Linked DNA regions of Tunicatimonas pelagia. Each later gene encodes a partner of the first gene's protein in a complex. Links are inferred from orthologs where the notes say so. Each region holds a gene or a part of one and is shown in the gene's direction. Other genes may lie near its edges.

Evidence for each region.
Region 2: rny (region 1) and pfkA share a complex: the UniProt entries of both Bacillus subtilis proteins name them as parts of the possible RNA degradosome complex. The link is inferred for Tunicatimonas pelagia from one-to-one orthologs.

The regions. Positions count from the first base shown.
Region 1 is NZ_CP120683.1:2,893,582-2,896,776, forward strand. What follows is about bases 142-3,004. They hold rny (ribonuclease Y), read left to right. Parts: upstream 142-699; coding sequence 700-2,310; downstream 2,311-3,004. Other genes in these bases: P0M28_RS12230 (hypothetical protein), read left to right, coding at 142-285; P0M28_RS12235 (cell division protein ZapA), read left to right, coding at 297-584; sucD (succinate--CoA ligase subunit alpha), read right to left, coding at 2,400-3,004. In the rest of the region: more of P0M28_RS12230, read left to right, coding at 1-141; more of sucD, read right to left, coding at 3,005-3,195. UniProt on the Bacillus subtilis protein: Endoribonuclease that initiates mRNA decay. Initiates the decay of all SAM-dependent riboswitches, such as yitJ riboswitch. Involved in processing of the gapA operon mRNA, it cleaves between cggR and gapA.
Region 2 is NZ_CP120683.1:7,045,706-7,048,932, forward strand. Bases 1-2,895 are described here. They hold pfkA (6-phosphofructokinase), read left to right. Parts: upstream 1-909; coding sequence 910-1,881; downstream 1,882-2,895. Other genes in these bases: P0M28_RS29865 (DegT/DnrJ/EryC1/StrS family aminotransferase), read right to left, coding at 1-692; P0M28_RS29875 (hypothetical protein), read left to right, coding at 2,057-2,575; P0M28_RS29880 (AI-2E family transporter), read right to left, coding at 2,542-2,895. Also shown: more of P0M28_RS29880, read right to left, coding at 2,896-3,227. UniProt on the Bacillus subtilis protein: Catalyzes the phosphorylation of D-fructose 6-phosphate to fructose 1,6-bisphosphate by ATP, the first committing step of glycolysis.

The DNA.
Region 1 (3,195 bases):
ATACTCTCGTCCGAAATTGTAACCCTAGAAAGGAAAATCGAGCTACTTCTTGATAAGCACACAGCATTGCAGGAAGAATTGTCCCGAGTAAAACAAGAGAACGAAGAACTGAAGCTGGCGCTCACTTCTAAAGAAGAAGAATTAACGCATTTTAAAAAATCAATTAAAATCAGTAAACTTGCTCAGTTGACAGTAGCTGATCACAGCGAAACTACTGAAGTAAAGCGTACTATTAACGAGTACATCAAGAAAATTGATAAATGCATTGCTCATTTGAGCCAGTAAAGCACATTTTCATGGAGGCACTTTCCATAAAAATAAAAATTGGGGACCGAGAGTATCCTATGCGGGTTGAGCCCGAAGATGAAGAACGTATCCGGCAAGCGAGCCGAATGCTGAACGAACAGATTCAGCACTACCGCCAGAGCTATAATACTACTGATAAGCAAGATCTGCTGGCAGTAGTGGCCTTTGATGCGTTTTTAGAAAAGTTAGCGTACCAAACCCAGCAAGCTGAAACGGAAAAGGTGATCGCTGATAAGATCGGTCGTTTAAACCGACTTATTAGCCAAGCCATATCGTAGTGCTAAATGTAGGCAGCCTCTAGTGCTGTTTAACGTGCATACCCTTCGTTAATACTCGCTCATCGGCAGTGTAGTTAGGCTACTGTCTGTAGTATCCACATCTAACTATATCATCATGGGTGAATCAACCATAATTTTACTTGTCGCCGTAATTGCGGCCCTAGGGGCAGGGTTCTTCATCGGCTTACTGGTATCCAAGCGGAAAACCGATACGCAGGAAAAACAGCTTAAGGATCGAGAAGCTGCCCTCAAACAACAAGAAACTACCGTGCAGGCCAAAGCCGATATTATTATCAAAGATGCGAAAAGCAAGGCCGAGTCTATTAAGAAAGAAAGAATCTACGAAGCCAAAGAAAAGTTTCTGAAGCTAAAATCAGAATTTGAGGAAGAATCCAATCGAAAAAAGAATATCCTAATTACTAACGAAAACAAACTTAAGCAGCGGGAAACTCGGCTCAACGAGCAAGCGGAAAAACTGCGTGGTCAGGAAAATAAGCTAAAGGAAAAGGCAGAAGGCCTGGAAACCCAGCTGGAAGTTACCCGCAAAAAGCAAAGTGAGTTAGAAAAAGTGCATCAGCAGAAGGTGGCCATTCTGGAGAAAGTATCTGGATTATCAGCGGACGAAGCCAAACAGCAACTTATAAAAAGCCTAGAAGATGAGGCAAACACGCAGGCTACAGCACTCATCAAAAATATTATTGAGGAGGCCAAACTTACCGCTACCAAAGACGCTAAAAAAGTAGTGCTAGATACCATTCAGCGTACTGCTACCGAACACGCTATCGAAAATTGTGTATCCGTATTCAATATTGAAAGCGACGATGTAAAAGGAAAAGTAATTGGTCGGGAAGGGCGTAACATCCGAGCCTTAGAAGCCTCTACCGGGGTAGAAATTATTGTAGATGATACTCCCGAAGCCATCATTATTTCTGGTTTCGATCCGGTGCGCCGGGAGATCGCCCGCCTTTCCTTACACCGATTGGTGATTGATGGTCGTATTCATCCTGCCCGTATTGAGGAGGTGGTTGCTAAAACAACCAAAAACATTGAAGAAGAAATTATTGAGACCGGCGAACGCACAGTAATTGATCTGGGAATTCACGGCTTACATCCTGAGCTGATTAAGATGATCGGGCGAATGCGCTTCCGCTCGTCTTACGGACAGAACTTGCTACAGCACTCCCGTGAGGTATCCAACCTCTGCGCTACTATGGCTTCTGAACTAGGAATCAATCCTAAACTAGCCAAGCGAGCGGGCTTGCTGCACGACATCGGAAAAGTATGGCCTGAAGAACCAGAGTTACCCCATGCTTTGCTCGGGATGAAGCTAACCGAAAAGTACGGCGAGCACCCCGATGTGTGCAATGCCGTAGGCGCGCACCACGATGAAATAGAGATGACTGCCATTATATCTCCGATTATTCAATCTTGCGATGCTATCTCGGGTTCTCGCCCCGGGGCTCGGCGCGAAATTGTTGATTCCTACATTCAGCGACTTAAAGATTTAGAGTCGCTAGGCTTAGAATTTGATGGGGTAAGTAAATGCTACGCCATTCAGGCCGGAAGGGAGCTGCGGGTAATTGTAGATGCTGATAATGTAACTGATGACCAAGCAGGCAACCTTTCGTTTGAGATCTCTCGTAAGATTGAAAAAGATATGCAGTACCCTGGGCAAGTGAAAGTAACCGTAATTAGAGAGATGCGCTCGGTGAGCTTTGCGAAATAGAATCATTTAGAGACCAAAAAAGGCAAGTTTCTGTATCACCGATTAGATTACAGAAACTTGCCTCACTTGAATGTTAGATAAGGATAAATCTACGACAAAGCCTCCGCCATTTTCTCGCCAATGGTAGCCGGAGATTCTACTACAATTAGGCCACATTCGCGCATCACGCGCATTTTAGCTTCGGCAGTATCTTCTTCACCACCAATAATAGCTCCGGCGTGACCCATCCGGCGACCGGGAGGAGCGGTTTGTCCGGCAATAAAGCCGACCACTGGTTTTTTATTTCCGTTTTCCTGAATCCAGCGAGCAGCCTGCGGTTCGTACTGTCCGCCAATTTCTCCGATCATTACGATGCCGTCGGTGTCTGGGTCGTTCATGAGTAGTTCTACAGCCTCTTTGGTAGAAGTTCCAATAATTGGGTCACCCCCGATGCCAATTGCCGTAGAAACACCCAATCCGGCTTTTACCACCTGATCGGCTGCTTCGTAAGTAAGCGTTCCCGATTTAGATACGATTCCGACCTTACCGGGCTTAAATACAAAACCAGGCATAATACCCACCTTGGCTTCGCCGGGAGTAATTACCCCGGGGCAGTTGGGGCCAACCAGCCGTACGCCCTCTTTTTGCTTTAGGTAGTGCTTAGCTACCATCATGTCCTTCACGGGAATTCCTTCGGTAATTGCGATGATTACCTCAATACCGGCATCGGCTGATTCCATGATGGCATCGGCGGCAAAGGCCGGGGGTACAAATATGATGGATACATTGGCCTGCTTTTCGGCTACGGCCTCGGCTACACTATTGAATACCGGACGATCTAAGTGGGTTTGCCCACCCTTACCAGGCGTTACGCCACCAACTACATTGGTGCCGTACTCAATCATT
Region 2 (3,227 bases), 4.2 Mb from region 1 along the record:
ATACGGCTATTTCTTCCTAAAATAGTGTGGGTATGTTTCTCCAACTGTCCGTGGTTAGCAATGGCTCGACATCGCTCAGCCAATGCATTATTATTGGTCGCAATAGCTCCGCCATCTCCCACTGCTCCCAGATTTTTAGTTGGATAGAAACTGAAAATTCCGACCTCTCCCCAGCACCCTACTTTTTTGGTGTCCACACTAGCCCCGTGTGCCTGAGCACAGTCTTCCAAAACTTTCAATCCGTGCGAATCTGCTAAACCTGTAAGCTGCTTCATGTCTACTGGGTTTCCGTACAAATGAATTGGTACAATGGCTTTGGTTCTTGCGCCGATTTTTTCTGAGAGTTTCTGTAAATCAATATTGAAAGTATTTGGATGGTTATCTACCAATACGGGAGTAGCTCCCAATAATCGGATAGCTTCAGCTGCCGACATCCAACCATTAGCGGGAATAATTATTTCGTCTCCGGGCTGAATACGCCACGCTCTCAGCACAATCTCTAGGGCGTCGGTAGCATTCGCACAACTAACTACATTGCATACACCTAGATAGTCGGCAAATTTAGTTTCAAAGCTTTGAATTGCTTCACCTCCCATCAATCGATTAGAAGAGATTAAATGATTCAGGGCGGCTTGCATATCCGCAAGAATTGGCTCGTGCTGCCTTCGGAGATTTACGAATGGAATTTGCATAGGAAAATGAAGATAAGGCTTTTACTTTGTCGAAAAAACTAACAAATTTACACCAACAACACATTAGCTCCGTTAGGCCTTTTGATTAGCCACCGAACTTTGCATAACTTAAGTAAAGTTTCAAGATAATTGGTAAACCACTAAATATTCCCCCAACATTATTTTCTTTCTCCGGCGTTGATTCGCTTAATTTGCAAATTAACTTCTAATCATATTTATGAAGAAGATCGCAGTACTAACTTCAGGAGGAGATTCTCCTGGCATGAACGCTTGTATCCGGGCCGTAATTCGGGGAGCGATCTACCACGGAGTAGAAGCCTATGGCATTAAATATGGCTACAATGGGCTTATTGAAGGTGACATCTACAAAATGAAGTCCTACTCAGTTAGCAATATCATTCAGCGAGGTGGCACCATTCTTAAATCGGCGCGTAGTAATGAGTTTCGTACTCCTGAAGGTCGCAAGAAAGCTTTTTACCAGTTGCAACGACGCGGTATTGAAGGCTTAGTGGTGATTGGAGGCGATGGTACATTCACCGGAGCAAATATCTTTTGTCAAGAATACGGAGTACCCGTGGTGGGTGCGCCCGGCACCATTGATAATGATCTGTACGGAACCGACTTTACTATCGGTTTTGATACGGCGGTGAACACCGCCCTCAATGCTATTGATAATATTCGGGATACGGCTAACTCGCACGACCGCATTTTCTTTATTGAGGTAATGGGACGCGACTCAGGGTATATTGCAATTGAATCAGGGATTGGTGGCGGTGCCGAACTAATTATGGTGCCCGAAACCAGCACGTCTATTGAAGATGTGATTCATACCTTGGGGCAGGGACGTAATCACGAAAAAACCTCTTCTATTGTAGTAGTAGCCGAAGGTGATGAGGAAGGTGGGGCAATTGAAGTGGCTGCGAAAGTGAAGGAGCGTTTGAATGATAAGGATTTTAAAGTCTCTATTCTGGGTCATATTCAACGGGGCGGTGCTCCTACGGCGATGGATCGTATTTTGGCCAGTCGGCTGGGTTTAGCAGCTGTAGAGGGACTGTTGAACGGTAAACGTAGCATGATGGCCGGGGTAATCAATAACCGAATTGTTTATACTGAGTTTAAAGAGTGTATCAATACTTCTAAACCACTGGAGCAGGATATGCTGCGGATGGTGAAGATTTTAAGTATTTAAATATTGTGTTTAGGTGTTCATGGTTATGATGTTATAGTTCTTAGTTGAATTGTGGGTTCTGAGTTCAAAGTACAGCGCTCTGGGTTCAATACCATACTAAGTACTATAACACCAAGCACTATAACACGAATACTTGAACACCTGAACACATCAAAATACACCAAAACAAACTCCTATGGGATTTCTACCCATCATATTGGCAATTGTCGGATTCCTTTTTCTGTGGGGCATTGTTAACTATCACTCGCTAAAAACCCGAAAAAAAGAGGTAGAAGAAGCTGCCGAGTTGGTGTTTCGTTACGCAGCACTTCGACAAAATATTATTATTCAACTATCAAATATTGAGGGTAACGATGACTCATTAAGTACGCTGCTTCACCGGATAGTGCAGTCTTTTCATCCGATAGATAAAAATACTACCACGGCTACCGAAATTGTGGCCTCGGGGCAACAGCTCTCCCAACAAGTCGATGAACTCCCTGATCAGTTAGGTAAGCATAAAGTGTACCGTAGCAGTATCGAGCAATTGCAAAAAGCTGATCTTGCCTACCGAATAGCTGCCAATCGCTATTCATTAAAACTAGAGCAGTACTTAGGTTTGGTAACTAAACCACCTTCTAAGTTTGTAGCAGCCCTATTTGGTTTTTCCCGTAACGATATTCAACTACCGGAAGAAGAGGTGGTTACCTCCTGAACTTCATCAATAAATTTTTTTCGGTCTAGCTCCCCTAACAAAGAGGCATAAGGGCGCAACCCTGATACTTCATCGAATATCTGCTTTAGCACCGCCGTAAGCGGAATGAATAAAATCATCCCAGGAATTCCCCAGATTAAGTTTCCGATGAAGATCGCTAGCAGCGTAAACATCGGGTTGATCCTTACCTTATTACCAACAATACTAGGGGTAATTAAATAACTCTCTATAGTTTGAATCACGGTGAAATAAAGAATAACCCACACCCCCGCCAGCGCTGAGTTATTAATCACTACTGTAAACATTGCCGGAATTATTGATCCAACCATCGGTCCAATAAACGGGACTACATTTAGCAGAGCCGAAAAAATACCGAAGAATAAAGCATTGGGAACGCCCAGTATCCATAATGCGATGCTATTGCAAACGGCAAGAATCAAAATCACTTGAAAAATACCAACTAAATAGTTTCTTACTACTTTTTCAATTTTTAGCAGAAGACGACGCATACTGCTACCATTCTCCTCAAACAGATACACTCCAAAGTCCCGAATATCTTTACGATACATCAGGAAGAGTACCACAAAAACCGATAAAAAAAGAATTGTTATCAGACTGGTAGCTACCAGTACTAGTAAAGTACCAATGGCAC